4 regions of the Streptomyces sp. AM 2-1-1 genome follow, and region 1 is predicted to be linked to each of the others. Evidence: riboswitches for the same ligand, from Rfam matches in the RefSeq annotation. Region 1 holds a riboswitch; each other region holds the start of a gene.

The links. Region 1 has a riboswitch for cyclic di-AMP ahead of PZB77_RS11785 (transglycosylase family protein). Riboswitches for the same ligand answer to the same signal wherever they lie in the genome.
Region 2: another riboswitch for cyclic di-AMP. It lies ahead of PZB77_RS16695 (M23 family metallopeptidase); the one in region 1 lies ahead of PZB77_RS11785 (transglycosylase family protein).
Region 3: another riboswitch for cyclic di-AMP. It lies ahead of PZB77_RS02945 (LysM peptidoglycan-binding domain-containing M23 family metallopeptidase); the one in region 1 lies ahead of PZB77_RS11785 (transglycosylase family protein).
Region 4: another riboswitch for cyclic di-AMP. It lies ahead of PZB77_RS06975 (M23 family metallopeptidase); the one in region 1 lies ahead of PZB77_RS11785 (transglycosylase family protein).

Annotation. Positions count from the first base shown of each region.
Region 1 is NZ_CP119147.1:2,791,907-2,798,969, forward strand. It holds gene PZB77_RS11785 (transglycosylase family protein) at 503-1,255, opposite strand; cyclic di-AMP (ydaO/yuaA leader) riboswitch at 1,259-1,441, opposite strand; gene PZB77_RS11790 (transglycosylase family protein) at 1,732-2,841, opposite strand; gene PZB77_RS11795 (cytochrome P450) at 2,948-4,291, opposite strand; gene PZB77_RS11800 (nucleoside triphosphate pyrophosphohydrolase) at 4,299-5,282, opposite strand; gene PZB77_RS11805 (SurA N-terminal domain-containing protein) at 5,358-6,029, opposite strand; gene PZB77_RS11810 (serine/threonine-protein kinase) at 6,180-7,063, opposite strand, start outside.
Region 2 is NZ_CP119147.1:3,835,341-3,842,403, reverse strand. It holds gene lhgO (L-2-hydroxyglutarate oxidase) at 1-644, shown strand, start outside; gene trmB (tRNA (guanosine(46)-N7)-methyltransferase TrmB) at 637-1,563, shown strand; gene PZB77_RS16705 (PrsW family glutamic-type intramembrane protease) at 1,636-3,204, shown strand; gene PZB77_RS16700 (aldo/keto reductase) at 3,244-4,191, opposite strand; gene PZB77_RS16695 (M23 family metallopeptidase) at 4,457-5,530, opposite strand; cyclic di-AMP (ydaO/yuaA leader) riboswitch at 5,542-5,694, opposite strand; gene PZB77_RS16690 (PP2C family protein-serine/threonine phosphatase) at 6,007-7,063, opposite strand, start outside.
Region 3 is NZ_CP119147.1:698,488-705,550, forward strand. It holds gene PZB77_RS02920 (STM4014 family protein) at 1-34, shown strand, start outside; gene PZB77_RS02925 (STM4013/SEN3800 family hydrolase) at 114-920, shown strand; gene PZB77_RS02930 (STM4012 family radical SAM protein) at 928-2,319, shown strand; gene PZB77_RS02935 (STM4011 family radical SAM protein) at 2,328-3,221, shown strand; gene PZB77_RS02940 (SGNH/GDSL hydrolase family protein) at 3,244-4,068, opposite strand; gene PZB77_RS02945 (LysM peptidoglycan-binding domain-containing M23 family metallopeptidase) at 4,248-5,141, opposite strand; cyclic di-AMP (ydaO/yuaA leader) riboswitch at 5,146-5,300, opposite strand; gene PZB77_RS02950 (tyrosine-protein phosphatase) at 5,728-6,579, shown strand; gene PZB77_RS02955 (DUF6126 family protein) at 6,573-6,752, opposite strand; gene PZB77_RS02960 (XRE family transcriptional regulator) at 6,825-7,063, opposite strand, start outside.
Region 4 is NZ_CP119147.1:1,650,496-1,657,558, forward strand. It holds gene PZB77_RS06955 (DUF5998 family protein) at 1-217, opposite strand, end outside; gene PZB77_RS06960 (bifunctional GNAT family N-acetyltransferase/acetate--CoA ligase family protein) at 277-3,168, opposite strand; gene PZB77_RS06965 (HPr family phosphocarrier protein) at 3,461-3,742, shown strand; gene PZB77_RS06970 (GntR family transcriptional regulator) at 3,914-4,609, opposite strand; gene PZB77_RS06975 (M23 family metallopeptidase) at 4,888-5,670, opposite strand; cyclic di-AMP (ydaO/yuaA leader) riboswitch at 5,683-5,852, opposite strand; gene PZB77_RS06980 (pitrilysin family protein) at 6,071-7,063, opposite strand, start outside.

The sequences.
Region 1 (7,063 bases):
GGCAGTGTCCGGATCAGGGTCGGTCAGGACGCGGCGTCCGGCGCGGTGCGTCGCGAGGCGCCGGAGCGTCCTCATCTCGGAGCGATGCGGACGTTTCGGCAACGCCGCGAGGTTCCGTTGCCGGACTTCGTGACCCCGGCCATGATCCGCCGGACACTGCCTAGAGCCTAACCGGACACAGGAGATCGGTCGGCCGACCGTCCAGTGACACGACGAGCCTACACATTGTTTCCGTACGGAACATAACAGCGAGCGGTACGGCGCCCGGCAGTTCGCGGTACGGCGGGCGACGTGGGCCGCCGCCGGGCCTCCGTCCCCGTTCTCCCGCGTTCCTCCCCTCCCGCCGTGCCGCCTCCTCCGCGCCCATGTCCGCACCCGTCGGCGGGCGGCCGCTCCGTGCGGGAAAAGGCCCTGGCCCGGCGTGCGGGGGGAGTGCGCGCCGGGCCAGGGAGTGGAAGGGGGTGCCGCCGGACACCCCGGTTCCGGGAGGAGAGGTTCGTGCTTACTTCAGGTGGAGCTGCTGACCCGGGAAGATGAGGTCGGCGTCGTCGACGATGTCGTGGTTCAGCTTGAAGAGCTTCTGCCAGCCACCCTTGACGCTCTGCTTCTGGGCGATCGTGCTGAGGGTGTCGCCGGTGACGACCTTGTACTCGCCGTCGCCCTTCTCGACCTTGCCGCCGGTCGGCGTGGTGACGGTCTCGGACTTCTCGGACGCGGCCGGGCGGTCCTCGCTGCGGGAGGCCGTCTGCGACTCCGAGGCGCGGTCCGACTGCGGGGCGGCGGAACCGCTGCTCTGGCTGGAGCCGGTGCTCGTCGAGGTGTCGGTGCTCTTGGGGGTCTCGGCGGTCGAGGAGGAACCGGTGCTGACGCCCGGGTCCACACCGTCGTTGGTCAGGTTGCCGGCACCGGCGCAACCCCAGGCGCCCGGGCCCTGGAGGTCCAGCAGCACCTCGGCGGTGGCGATCTGCTGCTCCTTGGTGGCCAGGTCGGCGCGGGGGGCGTACTTGGTGCCACCGGCGGCGGCCCAGCTCGACTGGGAGAACTGCAGGCCACCGTAGTAGCCGTTGCCGGTGTTGATGGACCAGTTGCCACCGGACTCGCACTGGGCGACGGCGTCCCAGGTGGCGACGGAGGCGGCGGAGGCGTTGGTGGCGCCCATCAGCGGGAGGGCGATGGCGGCACCGGCGACGCCGGCGAGCGTGGCCATACGGACGGCCTTGGACGAGCGGCGGTGCTTACCGTTGGACAGCAGCATGGAACGTCTCCTCACCGACGCCTACGAGGTGAGCTGTCGGGTTCGGGCCAATGAGTTGCCCGGCGACACGTCCTTGCGTGTCGCTTCACCCCTAGCCGGTCCCGGCCTGCCCGTCGTTCGCGACGGGCCGTCCGATACCGGCGGCTTACCTGGGTCCCCCGCTCCTGCCTACGGCGCTTTACGCGTCTGTTCCCTTCGACCGACGGCAGGATTCGGCGTGACGATCGACGGGGCCCGCGGTGCGAGCGGTTCTGACCGTAAACACAGGCAACCCCGACATTCAATGATGGACATATCGGATAATCAGACCTTACTGGCCATGTCCGAATAACCGTTTCCGCAGGTCACGGCGGACGTTCGCGAAGTGCCGCGACCGCGACGCGCCCGAACAGCGAAGAGACCCATGTCTCACTTTCTCAAAAGTGGACATAGGCCCCTTAACTACCCACCCATTTGGGGGGTTTTCCCGGATTGGATCACTTGGTGGGAGCGGCCTCCGCGACCCCGGACGTGGCCTCCGCCGTACCGTCGGCGGCCCCCGTCGTCCCTGACGCGGCGTCCGTCGCACCGGCGGTGGCGCCCGGGGTGGCGGGGGCCGGCGTCGCGCTCAGGTCCAGCTCCTGGCCGGGCAGGATCAGATCGGGGTTCGAGCCGATCACGTCCTCGTTGGCCGCGTACAGATCGGTCCAGCCCTCGGCGAGGTTCTGCGTGTCGGCGATCGCCGAGAGGTTGTCCCCGGACCGGACGGTGTAGGTCCCGTCCGCGGCGAGCGTCGCGTCGTCGCGCGCGTCGGTGGCACCGCGCGAGGCGTGCCGGCCGGAGTCGCGCGAGGTGTCCGCGGCGGCCTCGCCCGCATCGGGCGTACCGCGGTGCTTGCCGCCCGTCGTGGAGTCGCCGGTCGCGGCGTCGGCCGCACCGGCCGTCGCGCCGTCCGCGGCGGCGTGCTTCCCGCTCTTCCCCGGCGCGGTGGCGCCCGGCGTGGCCGAGCCGGTCGGCGAGGGGGTGGCGGAGGCGTCGGAGCCCGGTGTGGCGGTGGAACCGGTCGTGGAGCCCGCCGCCGAGCCGTCGAAGGAACCCGAGGTGCCCGAGGAGCCGGCGGAGTCCGTCGACCTGGCGGCGCCGGGGGCACCGTCCGCGTCCGGGATCGTGCCGGCCGAGGCGCCCGCGTCCGCGGCGGAGGTGGAGCCCGGGTCCACCCCGATGAGGGAGCCGGCGGGAGCGAGCCCGCCGATCACCGCGCACCCGGGCCACGCCTGCGGGCCCTTGGCGTCGAGGACCTTCTCCGCCACGGCTATCTGCTGCGTACGGCTGGCGAGGTCCGCGCGCTGCGCGTAGTCGGTACCGCCGTAGGCGGCCCAGGTCTCCTCGGAGAACTGCAGTCCGCCGTAGTAGCCGTTGCCGAAGTCGGCGCTCCATGCGCCGCCGCTCTCGCATTCGGCGACCTTGTCCCAGGTGGTCGCGTCCGCGGCACCGGCGCCGGTCGCGGCGAGGAGCGGAATCGCCAGGGCGGAGCCTGTCACGCCGGCTGCGACGACGATGGCGGGTGCCTGGCGAGGGCGGCGGTGTCTGCCGTTCGCGGAGCCCATGGGAGTGCCTTCCGTGTGACTGACGGGTGAACTGATGCGTCGAACCGTGAACCTAGCGGGGTTCGAACGCGTGTCACAAGTCGATGCCTCGCGGATCACATCAACATCACAGAGTTGACGGAGCGTCACTTTCATCGAGCGTCCGACCCGGTGTGAACTCGACCGGAAGGGTGCGCAGTCCACGCATGATGAGCCCTCCGCGCCACCGCAAATCGGCCATTTCTCCCGCGAGCCGCAGGTCAGGAAGGCGCCTCAGCAGGGTGGCGAGGGCGGTCCGTCCCTCCAGCCGGGCGAGCGGCGCTCCCACGCAGTAGTGGATGCCGTGGCCGTAACCGAGGTGCGGATTGTCACGCCGTGCGAGGTCGAGCGTGTCGGGGTCCGCGAAGCGCGCGGGATCCCGGTCGGCCGCGGCGAGCACGACGAGGACGGGGTCGCCGGCCGCGATCCCCTCGCCGCCCAGGGTCAGCGGCTCGGTGGCGTACCGCCAGGTGGCGAGTTCCACGGGGCCGTCGAAACGGAGCAGCTCCTCGATGCCGGTCGCGAGCAGCTCCTCCTCCCCCGCTTCCAGCGACGCTTCGAGGCGGGCGCGCTCCTCGGGGTGGCGGAGCAGGGAGTAGGTGCCGTTGCCGATGAGGTTGACGGTTGTCTCGAAGCCGGCGAAGAGGAGGATGAAGGCCATCGCGGCGGCCTCGTTCTCCGTGAGGTGCTCGCCGTGGTCGCTGGTGCGGATCAGCTCCGAGATCAGGTCGTCGCCCGGGTTCTCCCGCTTGCGGTGGATCAGTTCCGCGAGGTAGGCCCGCATCCGCTTCACCGAGCGCGCCACGCCGCCGCGCGGGCCTCCGCCGTGGCGGATCATCATGCCCGCCCAGTCCCGGAAGTCGTCCTGGTCCTCCTCGGGCACGCCGAGCAGGTCGCAGATCGCGTAGATGGGGAGCGGGAAGGCGAAGTCGTGGATGAGGTCGGCGGTGCCCTCGGCGACGAACCGGTCGATGAGCCGGTCCGTCAGCTCCTGCACGCGGGGCGCGAACGCGGCGACCCGGCGCGGCGTGAACGCCTTGGACACGAGCCGGCGCAGCCGGGTGTGGTCGGGCGGGTCGATGTTGAGCAGGTGGGTCATCAGCTCGGCCTTGCGCTCCCCCGGGATCCCGGTCTTCCCCTTGGTGTGCGCCGGCCCGGCGTGGTGGACCGGGTTCTTGGAGAGCCGGTGGTCGGCGAGCGCGAGGCGCGCGTCGGCGTACCGGGTCACCAGCCAGGCCTCCACCCCGCTGGGCAGCGTGGTGCGGTGCACCGGGCTGTGCTCCCGGAGCCAGGCGTACGCGGGGTAGGGGTCGGTGGCGAACTCCCAGGTGAAGAGCTCGGGGGCGGCGGGCGCGCGGTGCGCGGGGCATCCGGCGGGCGCCTCGGGGGTGGGGTCGCCGGGAGCGGGGTCGCCGGGTGCGCTGTCGTTCACTGGTCGATCACTCGTCGACGGTACTCGGGGCGTGCACGCCCTCCGCGGCGAGGATGGCGTCCCGGTAGGCGCGGGCCGCCGCGCGCAGGGCCGCCTCCGGGTCGACGCCCTCGGCCTCGGCGCGGACGGCGAGGGCGAGGAGTTCGTAGCCGAGGGTGTCGCCGGTGGGCGGGGCGACCTCCAGGGTCGTTCCGCGGACCCGGCCGGCGAGCTTCGCCGCGAGCGCGAGCGCCGGCTGACCGAGCGGAACCCCTTCGGTGACCGAATCGCGTTGCTTCTCGACCGCCTTGGTGCGCAGCCAGTGCGCGTGGACGTCCTCGGGGGTCTCTGCGGTCGCGTCGCCGAAGACGTGCGGGTGGCGGCGGATCAGCTTCTCCACCAGTCCGCCCGCGACGTCGTCGACGGAGAAGGGCGCCTCCGCGTCCTCCTCGGCGATCCGGGCGTGGAAGACCACCTGGAGCAGTACGTCGCCGAGCTCCTCGCGGAGTTCGTCGCGGTCGCCGGCCTCGATCGCCTCGACCAGTTCGTACGTCTCCTCGATGGCGTACGGGGCGAGGCGGCGGTGGGTCATCTCCGAGGTCCACGGGCAGTCGCGTCGGATGACGTCCATGACCTGGACCAGGTCGAGGAGGCGCGCGCCCGGCAGGTCGTACGAGCCGGGGAGCAGCTCCAGGTCCGGCATGTGCACCCGGCCGGAGCCGCCGAGGCGGGCGAGCCCGTCGGTGAGCCGCTGGTCGCCCTCGCCGCCGACCAGTACCACCACGGTCCGGCCGCCGGCGCAGGCGTCGACCAGCTCCTCGGCGGTCGGAGCGGTGTGCTCGACGGTGACGCCGGCCTCGCGCAGGTACGGCAGTTGTACGTGGTCCGGGGCGCCGCAGAGCACGCGGTCGGCGGCGCGCAGCGTCTGCCAGGCGGGCCAGGAGAGCAGTCCGGGGGCGACCCGGTGGCTGGCGGTGAGGAGGACGACCCGGCCGGGTGCTTCAGCGTTCACCCCCCGAACCTACCCCGCTCGCGCACGGCGCCGCCGGGGGGCCGCCCCTGGCACGGACGCGGGCCGGGCCACCGGTCACCCCGCCGGGTCGGTCTCCACCTGGCCGGCCGCCGCGTCCTCGGTGCCGGGCGGCTTGGCGAGCCAGGGGGACTCGTAGGTGCCGAGGCGGACCTGCCGGTCGTCCCAGGCTCCGTAGCGCGGGTTGACGTCGATGTGCAGCGACTTCGACGCCTCGGCGAGCGCAGCGGTCACCTTCTGGGTGCCGGCCTCGGTCTGGAGGTCCGCGCCGAGCGCGGCGGCCAGCTTGGGGAGCTGGACCTCCTGGCGCAGGTCGCCGTCGATCTGGCCGGGGGAGATCCAGCGTTCCTGCAGCAGGGTCTCCCGCAGCTCGTCCTCGCCGCCGTACTGCGCGACGGCCGCCCGGTGCACCTGCTGGAGCTCCTTGCGGCTGACGGTCACCCCGTTGTCCTCGGCCGCCCGGTCGAGGACCCGGCCGAAGATCAGCCGGTGCAGGGCGGCGCGCGGGAGCTGGCCGGAGCCCTTCACCAGCTGGGCGGCCTGCGGCGAGTTCTGCTGCGCGCTCCGCACCTCGGCGACGTCCGCCTGGAGGGTGGAGACCTCGATCCGCTGCCCCCCGACGATCGCGGCGGCGCCGGGGTGGGCCTCGCTCCCGCAGGCGGTGAGGACGGGCGCGGCGAGCAGGAGTGCGGCGGAGAGGGTGAGCGCGGTGCGACGACGGCGGTGCAAAGGAGCCTCCCGATGAGAGTTTGTGCATCAGTGCACAAAGCCTTGCGGTGATCGATGTTAGGCAGTGGTGGCCATGGGGGCCACTGGTTCGACCAACGATTCGGGAGGAGTTGGGGATGTGGTGCGGCGGCGGCTCCCGCGCCGGCCCCGTCAGCCGCCGCGTACGACCCGCTGGTGCGTCAGCTGCCGGCGCAGTTCGGCGGGGAGCGGGTGGTGCGGCCCGTAGGAGCGCTCGGTGTCGTGGAGCAGGGCCTGCAACTGGGCCCGCCCGGCGGTGTGGTCGCCGACGGCGAGCAGCAGCAGTCCGATGCGGTGGCGGATGTCGAAGGACCGGCCGGGGTCGGTGGAGACGGTCCCGTAGGCGTTCTCGTAGTAGGGGAGGACCGCGCGGTACTCGTTGAGCGCGGCGCCCGTCTCGCCGAGCTGCTCCAGGCACTGGGCGGCGTCGTAGCGGTACTGGAGCGCCTGCGGGTCGCCGGGGCCGGCCTCGGCGGTGCGGTCGTCGGCGAGGCGGCGCAGCTCGGGCAGGGCGCGGCGGTACTGGCCGTCGTCCAGCAGGGTCGCCGCGTACTGCTTGCGGAGGATGCGGACGACCGGTGAGCGCTCGCCGTGTTCGGCGGCCGCGGTCGGCAGGATGGAGCCGAGGATGTCCACGGCCTGGGTGATCCGCCCCTCGCCGAGGAGTTGCTTGACCTCGTCGACGGCGCGCGCCACGTCCGCCCGGGCCGACGCCGGGCGCCGGGCCGGTACCGGCGGCGGACCGTAGCCGGTGGCCGGGGCGGGGGCCGGGGTGCTCGCCCGGTCGGGCCAGGGGGCGTGCGGGCGCAGGAACGGGCGAGTCGGGTCGAGCGGTCCGCCGGGGGCCCCGCGCGCGGGCAGCAGCGGGGCGAGTGCCTCGTACACCTCCTGCGCGGAGCCGGGGCGGGCCTGCGGGTCCTTGGCGAGCAGCCGCAGGACGAGGGCCTCCAGCTGCTCGGGGATGTCGGGCCTCAGGTGGCGGACCGGCAGCGGTGGTTCGTAGAGGTGGCGGTGGA
Region 2 (7,063 bases), 1.0 Mb from region 1:
ACGAACCCGGCGTGCGCGTCGTGCCGGTCCGGGACACGTACTACGAGCTGCGCGGGCCCGCGCTGGTGCGCGGGGTGGTCCACCCGGTGCCGGCGCCCGAGCACCCGTACGCCGGGGTGCGGCCGATCCCGGGCGTCCTGCGGTCGGTCGACGGCACGGTCCTCGTGGGGCCGGTCGGCGCGACGGCGTCCGGGCGTCCCGCGAGCGGCGGTCCTCCCGGCCTGTTCTCCGTGCTGACCCGGCCGGCCTCCTGGCGGACCGCCCGGCGGCGGGGAGGGTACGGCCGCGGCGACGCACACCTGCCGGGAGCCGGTCCCGAGCGGGCGGAGCGTGCCGCCCCGGACCCCGCCGCGCGGGCGGCGGTCGCGGCCGCCCTGCGGCGGCTGCTGCCCGACGTGAGCGAGGCCGATCTGTGTCCGGTGCACCCCGGTGTGCGGGCCCAGGCGGTGCACGGTGACGGCACACCGGTCGAGGATTTCCTGATCCGGGAAGCTCCGCACACCGTGCACGTCCTTCACACCCCCGCGGACGCCGCGTTCGCCACGGCGCTGCCCGTGGGCCGCGAGATCGCCCGACGGGCCATGGCCCTGGCACAGGGGGCGGGGTGGAGGCCGCCCGCCGTAGAATCGGGGCATTGTGTCTGAGCAGCCCCTGAACCCCAGCACGGAGCCCGGCGCGCCTGCCGAGGCCCCCAGCGCGCACACCGCCGCGCACTCCCCAAAGCGGACGGCCGCACAGCCGGCGGACCCCGCACGGAGCGCGGAGGCCGCGGCGGAAGCGGAAGCCGCGGACGCCGCCGCCCGGCGGGCCGCCTCCTTCGACCGGCAGCGCAGGCTGCGCCAGGAGCCGCGCTTCCCCGGCGGCCCCGCCGCCGACCCGGCCGGCTCGCACCACGAGCGCCGGATCCGGAGCTTCCAGCCGCGCCGCAGCCGGGTCACCATCGGCCAGCAGGACGCCCTCGAACGCCTCTGGCCTCTGTGGGGCTTCGACATCGACGGCCTGCGCGTGCTGGATCTCGACCAGATCTTCGACGGCCTGCCGGTGGTGCTGGAGATCGGTTTCGGTATGGGCGAGGCCACGGCCCAGATGGCGGCGGACGACCCGGGCACGGGCATCCTCGCCGTCGACGTGCACACCCCCGGCCAGGGCAACCTCCTCCGCCTCGCCGAGCAGGCCGGTTCCGAGAACGTGCGGGTCGCCAACGGCGACGCGATCATCCTGCTGCGCGAGATGCTGAAGCCCGAGTCCCTCGACGGGCTCCGGGTGTACTTCCCCGACCCCTGGCCCAAGAGCCGTCACCACAAGCGGCGGCTGATCCAGCCGGACTTCCTGGACCTGGTGTCGGGGCGGATGAAGCCGGGTGCGGTGGTCCACTGCGCGACCGACTGGGAGCCGTACGCCGAGCAGATGCTGGAGGTGCTCTCCGCGCACCCCCGGTTCGAGAACACGCAGGCGGACGGCGGTTACGCCCCGCGCCCCGCGTTCCGGCCGCTGACCCGGTTCGAGGGGCAGGGCCTCGACAAGGGCCACGCCGTCCACGACCTCCTCTTCACCCGGGTCTGAGAGCGGCGCGGGGCCGCCGCCCGGCCCGGAACCTCCTGGTCAGTTGTCGGTCCCGCTCGTTAGGGTCGGACCATGTCCGCCGGGTCCGAGCAGCACCTACAGCCCCCGCATCCCCAACCCGCCGTCCCCGTGCTCGAAGAGCGACGGATCGGGGAGATCCTGGGTGCCGTCCCCGAGCGCGGTCAGTGGCGCTACCGCCCCCGCCGCGTCGGGCTGATATGGCGCAGCAGGGCGTTCCGCGCGGGGGCGGTGATCGTCACGCTGGCGATCTGCGGGCTGCTCATCCTGGCGCTCGTCCGGGAGGAGACCGGGACGGAAGGGTTCCTCGTCGGTCTCGGGCTCGCCGTGCTGCCGGTGCCGCTGCTGATGACCGCGTTCCGCTGGCTGGACCGGGTGGAACCGGCGCCCTGGCGGAACCTCCTGTTCTCCTTCGCCTGGGGTTCCTGCGCGGCGGCGCTGGTCGCGATCATCGCCAACTCCTTCGCGACGCACTGGATCGCGGTCGCCACGGCGGACCCCACCGGGGCCGACACGCTGGGGGCGACCGTCGTCGCCCCGATCGTCGAGGAGAGCGCCAAGGGCGCCGCCGTGCTGATGATCTTCCTGTTCCGCAGGCGCGAGTTCAGCGGAATCGTCGACGGGATCGTGGTGGCGGGCTTCACCGCGACCGGCTTCGCGTTCACCGAGAACATCCTCTACCTCGGCAACGCGTTCGGTGAGGACCGGCAGTTGGGGACGGTGGGCATCGCGTCCCTGACGGTCGGCACCTTCTTCGTGCGGATCGTCCTGTCGCCCTTCGCGCACCCGGTGTTCACCGTCCTGACGGGCATCGGATTCGGGTTCGCCGCCACCGGCCGCCGGCGGCGGGTCCGCCGGGTCGTGCTTCCGCTGCTGGGTCTGGTGCTCGCGATGAGCATGCACGCGCTGTGGAACGGCTCGGCGGTCCTCGGACCGTACGGCTTCTACCTGGTCTACGGCGTCGTCATGATGCCCGCGTTCGGGCTGCTGACCTGGCTGGCCCTCTGGTCGCGGCAGCGGGAGCTGCGGACGCTCGCCGCCGAGTTCCCGGCGTACGCGGTGGCGGGCTGGCTCACCCCGGCCGAACCGCTCGCGCTCGCCTCGATGCGCGCGCGGGGGATGGCCCGCGACCTGGCGCGGCACTGGCACGGCGGCGCGGACCGGGCCAGGGGGCGGGCGGCGGCCCGTGCGGTCGCCGAGTACGAGTCGTTCGCGACCTCCCTCGCCGCACTGCGCCGGGACGCCCGGCGCGGCACGGTGGGCGCCGACTTCGCGGCCCGCGAGCAGGAGTTGCTGCACCACCTCTGGGAGCGCCGGAACATCGCGGCCCCCGCCCTGACCCACGCGGCCCGCAGTGTCCACCGCCCCGTCGTCCGCCGCCCCGCGGCCGCACCGTACGGCTACGGAGCCCACGCGTCACACGCGGTACACCGAGCCCACGCGCCCCGCCCGCCGCAGCCCTGGGCCGTCCCGCCCGGCGCCCGGCCGCCCTTGTCCCCCTACGGAACCGGGACGACGGCCCCGTACGGCGACGGGCGGCCGGCCCACGCACCGGCGCCGCAGGAGCCGCCTCCGCACCAGCGGTACGACGGTCACAACCCCTACCTGCACCCTCCGCAGTGACCCCGGACCCGTGTCTCCGGCAGCGGCCGCTCGGACCGCTCAGGCGGAGGCGGCGGTGAGCCGGTCCGCCTCCTCGTCACTGAGCACCAGGTCCGCGACCGCGAGGAGCTCGGGCAGCTGCTCCGGCGTACGGGCCGAGGCGATCGGCGCCACGACCGTCGGGCGGGACGCCAGCCAGGCCAGCGCGACGGTGGCGATCTTGGTGCCCCGCGCTTCGGCGACGGCGTCGAGCGCGCTCAGCACCTTCTGGCCCCGCTCGGACTCCAGGTACGCCCCGGCCTTCTCGGCGCGGGCACTCTCCACGCGCGCGCCGGGCCGGTACTTGCCGGTGAGGAAGCCCGAGGCCAGCGCGGAGTACGGGACGGCGCCGAGGCCGGCCTCGGCGCTGAGGTCCTGCGCCGGACCCTCGTAGGTGTCGCGGGAGACCAGGTTGTACTGCGGCTGGAGGGCGACGTACCGGGCGAGCCCTTCGCGCTCGGAGAAGTCGAGCGAGGCCCGCAGACGGGCGGGGCTGATGTTGGAGGCACCGATCTCGCGGACCTTGCCCTCCTTCACCAACTGGTCGAGGGCGGTGATGATCTCCTCCACCGGCACGCTCTCGTCGTCGAAGTGCGTGTAGTAGAGGTCGATGTGGTCGGTACCGAGCCGCCGCAGGGACTCCTCCACGGCGCCCTTGACGGTGGCGGGGGCGAGACCCCGGTACTCGGGGTGGGCACCGACCTTCGTGGCGACGACGACGTCCGCGCGGTTGCCGCGGGCCCTGAGCCACTTTCCGATGAGGGTCTCCGACTCGCCGCCCTGGTTGCCGGGGGCCCAGGACGAGTAGGCGTCGGCCGTGTCGACGAAGTTGCCGCCGGCCGCCGCGTAGGCGTCGAGGACCGCGAAGGACTGGGCCTCGTCGGCGGTCCAGCCGAAGACGTTGCCGCCGAGGGCGAGCGGGAAGACCCGGAGACCTGACGTGCCGAGCGTGCGGAGAGAAGAAGTCATAGGGGGTGCAACCCCGTGGACGGGAGCCCCTATTCCGGTTCCCGGTCGTGCGTACGGGTGACGTCCGGGCGGTCCGCGCGGGCGCGGGCCCCGGCGGCGACCGGCGGGGGAAGACCGGCAGCCCTGACGCCGGGGGGAGCGTCGGGGCTGCCGGGGTCCGGGTGGACCGCGGAGTGCGGCGGTCGGCCGGGCCTGCGGCCGGGGGCCCGGGGCCGGCGCCCCCGCGGACGGGTGCGGGCGCCCCGACGGCGCCCGCCCCGGGGTGTCAGATCGTGAGGCCCTTGCCGGTCAGCCAGGCCATCGGGTCGATGCTGGTGCCGTCGGGGGTGTGGACTTCGAGGTGGAGGTGCGGCCCGGTGACGTTGCCGGTGGCTCCGACACGGCCGATGGTGTCGCCCGTGGAGACCTGCTGGCCGACGACGACGTCCATGGAGGACTGGTGGCAGTACCAGATCTCCGTACCGTCGGCGAGCTCCAGGACCGTGCGGTACCCGTACGAACCCGACCAGCCCGCCGACTTGACGGTGCCGCCGTGCACGGCCTTGACCGGGGTGCCGGTCGGGGCGGCGAAGTCGAGGCCGGTGTGCTGCCCGGAGGCCCACATCGTGCCGGCCTGCCCGAAGGTGGAGGTGATCGTGTACGAGGAGGTGGGGACCGCGTAACTGGCGGCGAGCTTGGCGAGTCTCTCCGCTTCGGCTTTCTGTGCTGCGGCCTCCTCGGCCGCCTTCTTCTCCGCCGCGGCCTTGGCCGTGGCGTCGTCCCGCTGCTTCTTCGCCTCGGCCTCGGCCTTGGCGGCGGCCGCCGCCTCCTCGGCCGCCTTCGCGTCCGCGTCGGCGGCTGACTGCTGCTGCTCGGCCTGCTGGAGGATGCGGGCGCGCAGTGCCTCGCCCGCGTCGGTGGCCCCCTGCTGGGTCTCCTCGGCGGTGAGCCCGGCCGTGGTGAACGGCGCGGCCGCCGCCACGGGTACGGGGGCGGCGTGGGCGTCGGAGCCGCCGGACCCGACCGCGGTGATCAGAGCGCCCAGCCCGGGAAGGGACTTGGCGTCCGGAAGATTGTCCGTGAGCGAATCGGGAAGAGAGAGGGAGACCGGCGGTTTGCTCTGCGCGGTGGCCATGCCTCCCGCGCCGACGGCCGCGAGGACACCGACGCCGAGGACGGTGGAGCTACGCGCGAGACCCCGCTGCTTGGCCACCCGGTGTCGGCCGCGCACGGGCCGGAGGGAGTCCTCGGTGGGGTTCCATTCCCCCTCCCACGCCGCGCCGGCGTCCCCGGGGGCACCGGAGCCGTCGCGGGGAATGAAGGGTGACGGGGCCTCGGGGGCAGGCTGATTGGACGCCACGTGGGCGCACTCCTTTCCTTCCTTCTCGCCTACCGGGTTAGCTGACGGGTTCGGAGCAGGAAGGTCTCCTACGGGCGCCTGACGTCTCTCACGAGACACAGGTGTCCGATTCACCCCAAGTAGTGGTTCCCCGGTTCCCTTGCGGAATTCGGCGCTCGCGCACGGCGCCGTCTGGGACGACGGCTGGGACGACCGCGCTGCGTTATCGAACGTTAATAGACACACGGCTTCGATTCCAAGCCGTTCCCCTTGATCATCCCCACTGAGGGACGGCATTTACCTGGGCATATCAGCCCCCATCGGGGCGACTTGCGACCCAGTCCCGCAACCCGGATTTTCTGACGGTGCGTCATATGTTATCGAGCGGCACCACCCCGCTACGGTCCGTCGCCCCGTCCCTGATCCTCCCGAGGTGCACGGAACCACCCCGGGCCGGGCCCCTTGTCCCCACCGGTGTCCACGCCCACGTCACGGCGTCAGCCGTTGCCCCGGCCCACGATCGGCACGGTGGTCCTGCGCTCCGGCTGGTCCTCCGCCGGCCGGGCGACCGCGAGCAGCGCGAGGTCGTCCGTCGAGCGGCCACCGGTGTGCAGCCGGACGTCGTCGGTGAGCGCCGAGAGCAGTTCCTCGGGCCCGGGGAAGATCCGGCCGCGCAGCCGCTCCGCCGGGTCGTAGAACACGCCCGCCCTGTCCCGCGCTTCGGAGAGCCCGTCCGTGTAGGCCAGCAGTGTCGCGCCCGGGGGGAGGTCCCACTCGTCCGCCTGGTCCGGCCAGACCCCCAGCGCCATGCCGAGCGGCAGCGCGGGCGTACGGGGCCGCAGCACGTCCAGCGCGCCCGCCGGGTGCAGCAGCAGGGGTTCGGGGTGGCCCCGGTTGACGATCCGTACGGTCGCGGAGCCGGGCGGGATCTCGGCGAGCACCGCGGTGACGAAACCCTCCACCGGGTCCAGCCCTCCGCGCCGCGCCGCGTCCCGGGCGAGCGCGCGCTCCAGCCGCTGCGCCACCCCCTCCAGTGACCGTTCCTGCTCGGCGGCCTCCCGGAACGCCCCGATGATCACCGCCACCGCCTCGACCGCGTCGAGTCCCTTGCCGCGCACGTCGCCCAGGACGAGCCGCACGCCGTACGGGGTGTCGGCGACGGCGAAGAGGTCTCCGCCGACGTACTCGTCCGCCTGCGCCGCCTCGTACCGTGCGGCGACGTGCAGGCCGCCGATCCGGTCGGCCGGCACGGGCAGCACCGCGCGCATGGCGGTCTCCGCGATGATCCGGGCGGAGGCGAGTTGTTCGTTGCCGCGCCGTACGACCCCGTTGATGACGAGCGCCAGCACCGCCGCGGTGAGCACGGTGAGCGTCTCGATGATCGGCACGATGTCGCCGAGGGTGCCCACGTACACCCGCATCGCGATGACGGCGGCGAGCGAGACCACCCCGACCCGGACGGTGCCGGCCCGGGAGGCGAACGGCGCGGCGATCAGCGGAGCGGCGACGAAGAGCGGCACCGCGGTGAACCGGGGCGGTGAGGCGATGTCGAAG
Region 3 (7,063 bases), 2.1 Mb from region 1:
ACCGAGGACCGACCGTGCCATCGCTGCCCCCTGACCACGCGGACGCCGCGGCCGGCACGGATTCCACCGGGAAGCGCGCCCCGGACCGTTCACCGGGCGGCGGAGGTCCCGACATGAACGCCGTCGTCGGCAGCCACGATCTGCTGCTCGTCACGCTCGACACCCTGCGGTACGACATCGCCGCCGAACTCCTGGCGGCGGGTCGTCTCCCGCACCTCGCCCGGCACCTCCCCGGTGGCGTCTGGGAGGAGCGGCACGCCCCCGGGAGTTTCACCTACGCCTCCCACCAGGCGATCTTCGCCGGTTTCCTGCCCACCCCGGCCTCTCCGGGGCCGCACCCGCGTCTCTTCGCCGCACGCTTCGCGGGCAGCGAGACGACCGCCGGGCGAACCTTCGTGTACGACTCCCCCGATCTGCCGGGGGCGCTGGAGACGGTCGGCTACCACACGGTGTGCATCGGCGGCGTGGGCTTCTTCAACGGGCAGCCGCCGCTGGGCGCGGTGCTGCCCGGTCTCTTCGCGGAGAGCCACTGGGAGCCGGAGTTCGGGGTGGCCTCACGGGTCTCGTTCGAGTCCCAGGTGACCCGGGCCGAGGAGGTCGTGGCGGCGCTCCCGGACGATCGGCGGCTCTTCCTCTTCGTCAACGTCTCGGCGCTCCACCAGCCGAACTGGTTCCACCTGCCGGGCGCCACCGCCGAGGTCGGCGACACGCGGGCGACGCACGCGGCCGCGCTGGAGTACGTGGACCGGCACATCGGCCGGCTCTTCGCGGCGGCGAGCCGCCGTCGCCGGTGCTTCGCCATCGTCTGCTCCGACCACGGCACCGCCTACGGCGACGACGGCTACACCGGGCACCGACTCGGCCACGAGGCCGTCTGGACGGTTCCGTACGCCCACTTCTTCCTCGAACCGGGGGCCTGATCCGACCATGACCACCACGCCCACCACTCCCACCGCCCGACCCGTCGCGCCGACCGCGGCCCCCACCCCCATCAGGCCGTACCAGAGCTACGTCTACGCCTACCCGCACAAGACCGCCTACCGACCGCTGCCCGACCGCCCGTCGCTGCGCGAGGAGTGGGCCGGCGAAGACAAACGGGCACTCCAGCTCTACGCCCACATACCGTTCTGCGAGGTCCGCTGCGGCTTCTGCAACCTCTTCACCCGGATCGGCGCTCCGGGGGAACTGACCACCCGCTACCTCGACGCCCTCGACCGGCAGGCGACCGCCGTGCGGGACGCGCTGGGGGACACCGGGCCGGTGCGGTTCGCCGCCGCGGCGTTCGGCGGCGGTACGCCCACCTTCCTGACCGCCGGCGAGCTGGAGCGCCTCTGCGACATCGCCGAGAAGCGGATGGGGGTGGATCTGCGTGCGGTACCCCTCTCCGTCGAGTCGTCGCCCGCCACGGCGACCGCGGACCGGCTCGCGCTCCTCGCCGACCGGGGCACCACCCGCATCAGCCTCGGCGTGCAGAGCTTCGTCGACGGCGAGGCCCGCGCGGCGGTCCGCCCGCAGCGCAGGTCCGACGTCGAAGCCGCGCTCGGCCGCATCCGCGCCACCCGGATACCGGTCCTCAACATCGACCTGATCTACGGCATCGACGGGCAGACCGAGCGGAGCTGGCTCACCTCGCTGGACGCAGCCCTCGCCTGGCACCCCGAGGAGCTGTACCTCTACCCGCTCTACGTCCGTCCGCTGACCGGTCTCGGCAGGCTCGCCGGTGGAGGGGCCGCGTCGGACGCCGCCTGGGACGCCCAGCGCCTTTGCCTCTACCGGGCCGGCCGGGACCATCTGCTGGCGCACGGGTACGACCAGGTCTCCCTGCGGATGTTCCGCCGCGCGGACGCTCCCCCGCAGGGCCCGGACGACTACGCCTGCCAGACCGACGGCATGATCGGCCTGGGCTGCGGTGCCCGCTCGTACACCTCGCGGCTCCACTACTCCTTCGACTACGCCGTCGGGATGCAGGAGATCCGCGCCATCATCGACCGCTTCACCGCCACCGAGGACTTCGCCCGCGCCGAGTTCGGCCGGCGCGTCGACGGGGAGGAGGCCCGGCGACGCCACCTCCTGCAGTCACTGCTGCAGGCCGCCGGGCTGCCGCGCGCGGAGTACCGGCAGCGGTTCGGCACCGACCCGCACGACGACTTCCCCGAAGAGCTGGCACGCTTCGCCGCGCTCGGCTGGCTGGACGGCAGCGGGGACCGGGACGGTCGGCTACGGCTCTCCCCGGAGGGCCTCGCCCACTCCGACGCGCTCGGCCCCGCGCTCTTCTCGCCCGCCGTACGCGCCGCGATGGCCGTGTACGAGGCGAAGTGAGCGGCCCCGTGGACCTGACGATCCTCTACCGGGGCCCGCTCGCCTCCTGCGACTACGCCTGCCCGTACTGCCCGTTCGCCAAGAGGCGGGACAGCCGGGAGCAGCTGGCGGCCGACCGGGCCGCGCTCGAACGCTTCACGGCGTGGGTCGCGGCGCGCAGCGGGGACCGGCTCTCGGTGCTCTTCACCCCGTGGGGAGAGGGGCTGGTGCGGTCCTGGTACCGGCGCGCGCTGGTGGAACTCTCCCACCTGCCGCAGGTGGAGCGGGTCGCGATCCAGACGAACCTCAGCGGCCGCACCGGGTGGCTTGCCGAGGCGGACCGGGAGCGGGTCGCGCTCTGGTGCACGTACCACCCGGGGCAGACCGCGTACGACCGGTTCCTCGGCAAGTGCCGCGAGCTGGCCGCGCTAGGGGTGCGTCACAGCGTGGGCGTCGTGGGGTTCGAAGAGCATCTGGCCGAGGCGCGGCGGCTGCGCGCCGCCCTCCCCGACCAGGTCTACCTCTGGGTGAACGCGGCCGAAGGGCGTACCTACACCGACGCGGAGGCGGAGCACTGGACGGCGCTCGACCCGCTCTTCCCGTACAGCCGCCACCCGCACCGCTCCGCCGGCCTGCCCTGCCGGACGGGGCAGTCGGTGATCTCGGTGGACGGCGAGGGCACCGTGCGGCGGTGTCACTTCGTCAAGGCGGAGCTGGGCAACCTCTACGACGGCAGCTACCGCGAGGCGCTCGGTCCGAGGGCGTGCCCGCTGGCGGTCTGTGACTGCCACATCGGGTACGTGCACCTGGAGTCGCTGCCGTTGTACGACGTGTTCGCCGGGGGCGTCCTGGAGCGGATTCCGGCGGTGGCGGGCGGTGCGGCACCGCCGGGCCCGTCACGCCCCCGCCTTCCCCTGGTGTAGCGGACCCGCGGCGCCGCGCCGCTCAGAGCGGCAGCAGGTCCGGGCGCTTCGCGGCGACGGTGTCGCCGGAGGATTCGCCGCGCAGTCGGCGGCCGATCCACGGGACGAGGTGTTCGCGGGCCCACTGGATGTTGTCGCGCCGCACTTCGTAGGTGTTCCGCTCGGCCTGCGGGGGCCAGGGCTGGTCGGGATCGGCCGGGGTGTCCATGCCGAGGACCCGCGCGGCGCGCAGTGCCACCCGGGTGTGCCCCTCGGCGGAGAGGTGGAGCCGGTCGTCGTCCCAGGCGCGCCGGTCCTGGATCGAGCGGAGGGACCAGAGGTCCAGGACCGGGCAGTGGTAGCGGTCCGCGATGGCGCGCAGGTGGACGTTGTAGGTGGCGATCTTGCCGCGCATGTGGCGCAGCACCGGTACGCCGCGGGTGTCGAACCCGGTGGTGACCATGACGGTGCCGACCGCGTCGGTGAGTTCGGCGACCGCGCGCTCGAAGCGTTCGGCCAGGTCGTCCGGGTCGGTGCCGGGGCGGATGACGTCGTTGCCTCCGGCGCAGAAGGTCACCAGGTCCGGTGCGAGCTCCTTGGCGCGCGGTACCTGTTCCGCGACGATTCTGTCGAGGAGCCGGCCGCGTACCGCGAGATTGGCGTACCGGAAATTTCCGTGCGGGGAATCGGAGTGCGTCGCCCCGTCGAGGGCGGGGAGCTGGTCCGCCAGGAGGACCGCGAAGCGGTCCGCCCAGCCGACATAGGTCCCGTCGGGTCCGGGGTCTCCGACACCTTCGGTGAAACTGTCGCCGATCGCCGCGTACGACCCGATGATGTCTGTCTTCTGGATTCTCGAATCGATTGCCACGGCCACGTATCTTGCCCCTTCCCGTGTGACCTACGCGACCGAAAGAGGGGGTTGACGGTGGGTGAGATAGACCACCCGGTCAGGTTTTGGTAAAGCCGGAATAAGTGGAGGGGCAGCACGCTTGCGCGTACCGCCCCTCGAACCCTGACGGATCGTGACGACCGTCAATGGTTTCTGTCTCAGATGGAGACGCCGTGCGAACGCAGGTAGGCGATCGGGTCCACGTCCGAGCCGTAGCTCGGGGTGGTGCGGATCTCGAAGTGGAGGTGCGGGCCGGTGACGTTTCCGGTGGCACCCGAGAGACCGATCTGCTGGCCGCCGGTGACGGTCTGGCCGACCGAGACCATCAGCTGCGACTGGTGCGCGTACTGGGAGTACATGCCGTCGGCGTGCTTGATGATGACCTCGTTGCCGTAGGCGCCGTCGTAACCGGCGGAGACGACGGTGCCCGGGCCGACGGCACGGATGACGGTGCCGGTGGCGGCGCTGAAGTCGGAGCCGGTGTGGTAGCCGCTGGACCACATGGAGCCGGAGGCGTGGTACTGGGTGGTGACGGTCGCGTTGGCGATCGGGGTGACCCAGCCGGAGCTGTTGCTGTCGGCGGCCTTGGTGGCCGGCGCGGCGGACTCCGTCGTGGTCGCCGGGGCGGCCTTCGTCCCGGTCGTGGTCGCCGTCTTCGCCCCGGTCTCCGTCTCGGCCTTCGCGGCGGAGGCGGCCGGGGAGGAGGTGGACGCGTGGGCGCCGAGCGTCAGCTTCATGCCCGGCAGGATCAGGCTCGGGTTGTCGCCCACGACCTCGCGGTTGTCCTGGTAGAGCTTCTCCCAGCCGCCCTTGATCTTGTGTTGGGCGGCTATCTTCGCCAGGTAGTCGCCGGAGACGACCCGGTAGGTCGTGGCGGACTGCTGGGCGGCCGGCGCGGACTGGGCGGCGGCGGGGGCCGTCCGCTCGGCGGCGTGGGCACCCGTGGCGCCGAGGAGCGGCAGGGCGAGAACAGCGCCGCCGGCTCCTGCGGCGAGGACGCCGCGAGCGATCGGGCCGGACTTCTTACGACGGTGGTTACCCGGGATGGGCATGGGGAATTCCTCTCCGGCGCCTACGAGGTGAGCTGTCGGGTTCGGGCTGGAGATGCCCGGTCGCGCTGAACGCGACTTCACCCCGAGCCGTCCGGAACAACTCCGGTCGGCGGCTTACCTGGGTCCCCCGCTCCTGCCACGCATAGGTGAGTTCGAATTCCGGGCGGCGGCAGGATTAGGCGGTCCGTCCGGATTGAGGGTGAACGTAATCGAGCCGGGTCGGACGGAACAAGCCGTGGCAACCGGAACGGAATCCGTGCGCTGATATCGGCCCCGTTTTCCCGTCACCCTCCGTGGATTCGCGATCTTGAATTTCCGCGTGACGGCCGGACGTCCCCCCGGCCTCACGGCCACGCACCGTCACCGATATGATCCCGCTCACGAGATCACCCGCCATCTCCCTTATAAACGGGTGATGTTGGGTTAAACAACTACAATACGGACATGTCGCACGCGGCCCTGAAGGGGGTCACGCAGCCGTCCGGACCCACCGTCGGCACACCGGCTCCGGGAACGGATGTCGTAGGGTCGCGACGAGCCGACGTCGGCGAGCAGCGCCGGCGCGCTGGAGCACTCAGGAGCCGCTGTGACGCAGGTGCCGCAGTTCTCGCCGGCCGAACCCGAGCTGAGCGGGGTCCGCAACTTCCGGGACGTGGGCGGGCTGCCCACCACCGATGGGCGGCGCGTACGACACGGGAGGCTCTTCCGCAGCGGTCACCTCGCCGCCGCCACCGCCGAGGACGCCGTCTTCCTCGGCCGGCTCGGCCTGCACACGGTCTTCGACTTCCGCAACGCGGCCGATCAGAAGCTCGACGGCTTCGACGTGGAGCTGGCGGGCGTGCGCAACGTCCGCATCCCGCTCTCGGACCCGGCCGACGGGGCCGGATTCTGGCGTCTGGTGCGCGAGGGCGACATCGCGCAGCTGCGCTCGCTGCTCGCCGACGGCAAGGGGAAGGAGCGGATGCTCGCCTCGTACCGCTCGATCATCACCGACCGCACGACCGAGCACAGCCGCGTGCTGCACGCACTGGCGCGGGACAGCGTGCCGGCGCTCATGCACTGTGCCGCCGGCAAGGACCGGGCGGGCCTGACGATAGCGGTGACGCTGCTCGCGGTCGGGGTGGAGCGCGACGCGATCGCGGCGGACTACCTCAAGTCGAACGACGCCCACCGCCGGTACCGGCTGCGGCGCGGCGACAGCGCCGACCCGGTCGTCTCCACCGAGGTGATGAGCCTGCTCAACCCGCTCTTCGGGGCGCACATCGACTACCTCGACGCCGCCTTCGCCACCATCGAGGAGAACTGGGGCACCACCGATCGGTACTTCGCGGACGGGCTGGGGCTCTCCGGCGAGACCCGGGAGCGGCTGCGCGAGCGACTGCTGGATCAGTCCGCACCCGCACGTCCGTACCCGTCGGGAGACCGGTCCGGCTACTGATTGCCTCCGGCCACGGCGAAGAGGATGTACAGGAAGGCCGCGACGACGTGTCCGGCCACCAGGTAGGCGATGAGCCGGATGACCACCCCGCGCGGCATCTTCCGTTCGTGGGTGTCGCGGACCTCACCGGTCGGCCGGGGGGTCAGCGGGTCGTAGTGCTCCGAGTCGTACATGACGGTCCTCTCTGCCGGACGCCCGGGGTCCGGGCGTCGGAGGTGATGGCGAGGCGTGGGCGCCGGGCGCGGTCAGCGCCGACGGGTCCCGTCGCCGAGGCACAGCTCGGCGGCGGGGCTCTGCAACAGGGTGTGCACGAAGATCAGCTCGGCGCCCTCCGGGCCGGCAGCGGCGATCCGGTGCGGGGTGAGCGAGTCGAAGTGGGCGCTGTCGCCCGGCCCGAGTTCGTGCGCGGATTCACCGAGGCTGAGCCGGAGCCGCCCTTCGAGAACGCAGAGCCACTCCTCCCCCGGGTGGACGCGCACCAGGT
Region 4 (7,063 bases), 1.1 Mb from region 1:
TGTGGCTGACGATGAAGCGGGTGTCCGTCAGGACCAGGACCGTGACGTGGCGCCGCACCTCGTTGGAGTCGAAGGTGGTCTCCTGGTGCACGAGGTACGAGGCGACCGGCTCCCCGCCGACGGCGGCCTCCACCGCCTCGGCCACGAGGGCCGGGTAGTAGCCGCTGCGCTCGATCGCCGCGCGCAGCCCCTGGGTCGTCGTACCGGTCTTTGCCATGACCCCCATCTTACGGGCCCCCGTGACCGCCGGGGACGCTACGGGGAGGGGCGGGCCGGTCAGTAGTTCGGCAGCCGGCGGGGGCCGAGGTCGGTCCGCGCGGGGGGCGGGGCCAGCCGGACGCTCGCGCCGAGAACGGTCAGCCCCCGCGTGGCCACCACGACCGGCTCCAGGGTGACGGAGACCACCTCGGGGTGGTCGTCGACCAGGCGGGAGACGCGGAGCAGCAGCTCTTCTAGCGCCCGGGTGTCGACGGGTGAGGAGCCGCGCCAGCCGAAGAGCACGGGGGCGGCCCGGATGGACCGGATCAGTTCGGCGGCGTCCCGGTCGGTGGCCGGAACGAGTCGGTGGGCGACGTCCCCGAGGAGCTCGGAGGGGGTGCCGGCGAGGCCGAAGGAGAGCACGGCGCCGGCGGCGGCGTCGATCGAGGCGCGCACCACGGTGTCGACGCCCCGGGGCGCCATGGACTGCACGACGGGCTGGAGTTCGGCGGGGTTGCCGAGCAGGTCGGTGAGTTCGCCGTAGGCCCGGCGCAGCGCTTCCTCCCCCGCGAGGTCCAGGCGGACACCGCCCAGGTCGGCGCGGTGGCGCAGGTGGGGCGCGGTGGTCTTGAGGGCGACCGGCCAGCCGAGCCGCGCGGCCGCCGCCACGGCGGCGTCCGGGTCGGGGGCCGGAAGTGTCGCGCGTACCTCGACGCCGTAGCGGTGGAGGAGTTCGCGGGCCTCGTCGTGCCCGAGCGGCCGTCCGCGCGGATCGGGGTCGGGGCCGAGCAGCGCGTCGATGAGCGCGGCGGCGCCCGGTTCGTCGATGGTGTCGTCGAGGAACTCGGGCACCCGGCCGGGCGCGGCGGCCTGGCGGCGCCACTGGGCGTACTTGACCGCCTCGCTCAGCGCACGGACGGCCCGCTCGGCGGCCGGATAGGCGGGGATGCGGCCGGTGGGCGGTCGTACGGAGCCGTCCGGGCCGGGTTCGTCCGGTGCGGGTGGGGCCGGCGCCGACGCGTCCCGCACGGGCGCCTCCGGGGCGGGGTGCCCGGGGGGCGCGGTCCCGTCGGCCGGGGTGGTGCGGGGTCTCCCGGCCGTCGCCGACAGTGCCTCGGCGAGCCCGCCGATCTCCAGGTGGACGACGGCCACCGGTTTCGCCGGCCCGTCGGTCCGGTCCGCCACCGCCTCGCGCAGGGCGGCCGCCAGCACGTCGCCGTCGCCGCTCCGCATCTCCCCCTGGTCCCCGACGAGCGGGATGGCGGTCACGACCACGGCGTCGCAGTCCGGATCGGCGAGCGCTTCGGCGAGGGCCGCGCGGAAGTCCGCGGGTCCGGCCGCCGTGGTCAGGTCGCGGGGCGGCCGGGGGCGCAGTCCTTCCGTGAGGCAGGCGTCGTACGTGAGCAGGCCGAGCGACTCGGAGTTGCCGAGGATCGCCACGCGCGGGCCGGCGGGCAGCGGCTGGTCGGCGAGGAGGAGGGCCGCGTCGATCATCTCGGTCACCGTGTCGACCCGGATCACCCCGGCCTGCCGCATCAGGGCGGAGACGGTGGCGTCGGGGATCCGGCTGACGGGCACCGCGTGACCGGGCGGGGTGGCGCCGCTGTGCCGGGCGCCCTTGACCACCACGACCGGTTTGACGGCGGCGGTGCGGCGGGCCAGCCGGGTGAACTTGCGGGGGTTGCCGAGCGACTCCAGGTAGAGCAGGGCGACATCGGTGTCGGGGTCGTCGAACCAGTACTGGAGGAAGTCGTTGCCGGAGATGTCGGCGCGGTTCCCGGCGGAGATAAAGGTGGAGAGGGCCGCTCCGCTCCGGTGGAGACCGGAGAGGAGGGCGATGCCGATCGCGCCCGACTGGGTGAAGAGGCCGATGCGGCCCGGAGCGGGTGACTCGGGCGCCAGCGAGGCGTTCATCCGCACGGCGGCCGAGGTGTTGATGAGGCCGAAGGCGTTCGGGCCGATGAGCCGCATGCCGTAGGAGCGCGCCTGGCGCAGGAGCGCGCGCTGGCGCTCACGGCCCTGTTCCCCCCGCTCGGCGTAGTCGGCGGTGAGGACGACCAGGCCCCGCACTCCGTGTTCCCCGCAGTCCGCTACGGCGTCGGGGACCCGTGCGGCGGGGACGGCGATGACCGCGAGGTCGACCGGTGCGCCGATCTCCCCCACCGATCGGTGCGCGGGGACGCCGTCGACGGTGCCCTGGTCGGGGGCGTAGGCATGGTTGACGGCGTACAGGCGTCCGGTGAAGCCGGAGTTCGAGAGGTTGCGGAGCACGGTCCGCCCCACTCCGCCCGGGGCGCGGCCGGTGCCGACGACGGCCACCGAGGCGGGGGCCAGGAGTCGCTGGACGGAACGCGCCTCGGCGCGCTGTTCACGGGCGCGCTGCACGGCGAGGGACGCGGCGGTCGGTTCGATGTCGAGCGTGAGGTGGACCGAGCCGTCCTCGAAGCTGCGCTGCTGGGTGTAGCCGGCGTCCCGGAAGACCTTGATCATCTTCGTGTTGGCGGGGAGCACCTCGGCGGCGAACCGCCGGATGCCCCGTTCCCGGGCGACCGCGGCGATGTGTTCGAGCAGCACGGAAGCGACGCCGCGGCCCTGGTGGGCGTCCTGGACGAGGAAGGCGACCTCCGCCTCGTCGGCGGGCGCGGAGGCGGGCCGGCCCCTCTCGTCGATCCGGTCGAAGCGGACGGTGGCGATGAACTCGCCTCCCACGGTGACGGCCAGGCCCACCCGGTCGACGTAGTCGTGGTGGGTGAAGCGGTGCACGTCGCGGTCGGAGAGCCGGGGGTACGGGGCGAAGAAGCGGTAGTACTTCGACTCGTCGGAGACCTGTTCGAAGAAGCTGACCAGCCGTCCGGCGTCGTCCGGGGTGATGGGCCTGATCCGCGCGGTGCCGCCGTCCCGCAGCACCACGTCTGCTTCCCAGTGGTCGGGGTACGCGTGATGCGGACTCTGTTCCGGCGTGGGGTGCATGCGGAAAGCGTACGGCGGGCCCGCGCGGTGGGGCGGGTGCGCGCCGGGCGGGAACGGAGATCGGGGACGGGGATCGGAGAGTACGGACGGAGCGGATCCGCCATGACCCGTGTCGTGCGCCACCCCTGCCCGGCTGGACACGGGTAGCGGCGGATTCGGTGCGGGGGCAGGCTGGGAAACCCACCGGCCGGCGTCCGTCGGCGGGAGGTGGGCCGGTCCGCACCCCGTGACACAATGGTCTAGACAAATCGATCACCGGTCAGGACATCGCAGATTCACGAAGGGCAGAACCATGGTTGAGCGCCGTGTCAACGTCGGATGGGCCGAAGGCCTGCACGCCCGCCCCGCTTCCATCTTCGTCCGCGCCACCACGGCCTCCGGAGTCCCGGTGACCATCGCCAAGGCCGACGGCAGTCCGGTCAACGCCGCGTCCATGCTCGCGGTCCTCGGGCTGGGCGCACAGGGCGGCGAGGAGATCGTCCTCGCCTCCGAGGCGGACGGTGCGGACGCCGCACTGGACCGTCTGGCGAAGCTGGTCTCCGAAGGGCTCGACGAACTCCCGGAAACGGTCTGACTTCCCATAGCCGTCGGGCAGTGCGCCCGAATTCCGCGCACGACCGGGCCGCGCCGCTCCTCAGGGACGGAGCGGCTCCGTCATTTCACCGGGCAGCCGCGGGCGGAGGAATTCGGGCGGCGGGAGAAACTCCCCGGGAATTCGCTCTCCTCTTTGTATACGGCGGCTTTGTTAATGCCGGACACCCGAGGTGTTTACGGGATGTTGCGAAGTACTCACCCGGGTCTGCTTCACCGCACGCGCCGGACGCCGCAACCGGTGGGCGGCCAGCGAGCGTTCCGCGTGCTGCGCGGCCAGACCGCGGGCCCGCTCCGCGTCGCCCCGCGCCACCGCGTCCACGAGAGCGCCGTGCTCGGCCCAGGACTCGACCGGGCGGACCGGCTGGTCGACCGCGTACATCCACGCGATCTTGTGCCGGAGCTGGGTCAGCAGCGCGATGAGACCGGGACTGCCGGATGCCTGCGCGAGCGTCTCGTGGAACCAGCCGCCGAGGGAGCGCAGGTCCTCCCCCTCGCCCCGGCGTGCCCGCTCCTGTCCCAGTTTGACCAGCCCGCGCAGGACCTTGAGGTGCGCCTCGGTGCGCCGCTGCGCGGCCCGGGCCGCGCCCAGCGGCTCCAGCAGCAGCTTCACCTCCAGGAGGTCCGCGGCCTCCTGCTCCGTCGGCTCGGCGACGCATGCCCCGGCGTGTCTGCGGGTCACCACGAAGCCCTCGGACTCCAGGGTTCGCAACGCCTCACGCACCGGCACCCGGGACACGCCGTAGCGCCGGGCCAGGAGCTCCTCGGTGAGGCGGCTGCCGCGTTCGTAGACACCCGAGACGATGTCGTCACGGATTGCCGTGCATACCGAGTGCGCGGGAATACGCATGTCCGAACCTCCGCATTGATCCCCGCGAATCGCGGCCGATCGAAGCCTGCACCGTGACTCTATTGCAATCTGCGTGAATTTCCGATGGCGTACCGGAATTCACACATATCTTTTGCCGAAGGAGTCGGTGGCCGGTGGGGTTTCGGGCGGTATGCCGAAGCCCCGGCACGGGGCCGGGGCTTCGGCAGGTTCGGCCCGCCGCGTCGGGTGGCGCGGCCGACGACACCGCTGGGCGGTGTCCGGCCGGGGCCGTCCCGTCGTTCCTGGCGGGACGCTCGTCACACGGTGAGGCCGCGCGCCCGCAGGTACGCCACCGGGTCCATGTCGGAGCCGTACTCCGGCCCGGTCCGGGCCTCGAAGTGCAGATGGGGGCCGGTGGCGTTGCCGGTGGCGCCGGCGAGGCCGATCCGTTCCCCGGAGGAGACGCGCTGCCCGGCGAAGACGCCGAGGGAGGAGAGGTGGCCGTACTGGGTGTACGTACCGTCCGCCATCCGCAGCACGATGTTGTTGCCGTACGAACCGCCCCAGCCGGCCTCGACGACCGTACCGGCCCCGACGGCGAGGACGGGGGTGCCGACGGCGGCGTGGAAGTCGATGCCCGAGTGGCTGCCGGAGGACCAGAGGGAACCGCTCGACTGGTAGCCGGTGCTGACGTACGAGCCCGCGACGGGCAGGTGGAAGGAGTTCAGGCGGGTGCGCTCGGCGGCCCGGGCGGCTCGCGCCTTCTCCTCGTGGGCCGCCCTGACCCGTGCGGCGGCTTCGGCCCTCGCCCGCGCACGGGCTTCCACGGCGTCGGCGTGACGCTGCTGGGCGGCCGCCTGGTCGGCGATCCGGGCGGCGACGGAGTCACCGAGCGACACGGCCCGGACGAGTCCGGTCGTCTCGGCCGAGGAGGTCGCGGTGTCCGCGGAGGAAGCGGCGGTGTCGGCTGCGAGGGCGGGAGCGGCCGTCGAACCGACGACGCCGGCGGCGGCGAGCGCCGCGACGCCGGCGAACCGGGCGGTGGTACGCGTCAGACGGCCCGGGGCGCGATGCGTCCCGGTGGCACGGGTGAACGCCATGGAGGAGCGGATCCTTTCCTTCCTTCTCGCCTACCGGGTTAGCTGACGGGTTCGGAGCAGGAAGGTCTCCTACGGGCGCTCGCACCTCTCACGAGACGCGGTGCACCCGATTCACCCCAGGGACATCACGGGTCCCCGGCTCCCCAGGCTCGCGCCGGACGGGGACTCGGCGATGACTGTCCGGCACCACGATTGCGGTGCACGGTCGACGGACAGCCGGATCGACGCTAGGCCGAGGCGCTTTCGATCACCAAACGGACAAGGGGTTTTGTCATACATCCCACAGGGCAGACGTGGATCTTCCCATCAAAGCGGACATACGGCGCGGCCCCGGCGAGATCGCTCCCGCCGGGGCCGCGCCGTACGTCCGGGAGCTGCCCGGACCGCCGTTGACGACCGGTCAGCCGTTGACGACCGTCACGTCGCCGATGTTCAGCGCGCGGACCGGCTCGGCGATCTGCGCCGCGTCGCCCACCAGGACCGTCACCAGTCGGTCGACCGGGAACGCGCTGACCACGGCGGCGGTCGCCTCGACCGTGCCGGTCTCGGCGAGTCGCGCGTACAGGTGGGCCTGGAAGTCGTCGGGCAGCTGCTGCTCGACTTGGTCGGCCAGGGTCGCCGCGACGGAGGCCGCCGTCTCGAACTTGAGCGGGGCGACCCCCACGAGGTTTTGCACGGCCGTCTCGCGCTCGGCGTCGGTCAACCCGTCCGCCGCGAGGGTCCGCAGGACCTTCCAGAGGTCGTCGAGGGCGGGGCCGGTGGACTCGGTGTCCACCGAGCCGCTGATGGCCAGCATCGCCGCACCGGCCGGGCCGGAGTCCGGACCACCGGCGGTGGAGCGGAGCACCTGGGCGAAGGCGCGCACGCCGTAGGTGTAGCCCTTCTCCTCGCGCAGCACCTTGTCGAGCCGGGAGGTGAGCGTGCCGCCCAGGCAGTACGTGCCGAGGACCTGCGCCGGCCAGACGCTGTCGTGCCGGTCGGCGCCGATGCGGCCGATGAGCAGCTGCGTCTGCACGGCGCCCGGACGGTTCACGATGACCACGCGGCCGGTGTCGTCGGCGGTGATCGGGGCCACCGGGCGGGGGGTGCCCGCGTTGCCCGACCAGTCGCCGAGGGTGTCGGCGAGCAGGGCGTCCAGGTCGATGCCGGTGAGGTCGCCGACGATGACCGCGACCGCCGTGGCGGGGCGGACGTGGGCGTCGTAGAAGGCGCGCACGGCGGCGGTGTCGATCCGCCGCACGGTCTCCTCGGTGCCCAGGCGCGGGCGTGACATGCGGGCCGTGGCCGGGAACAGCTCCTTGGAGAGCTGCTTGGCGGCGCGGCGCGCGGGGTTGGCCTGCTCGTGCGGGATCTCGTCGAGGCGGTTGCCCACCAGGCGTTCGATCTCGCTGTC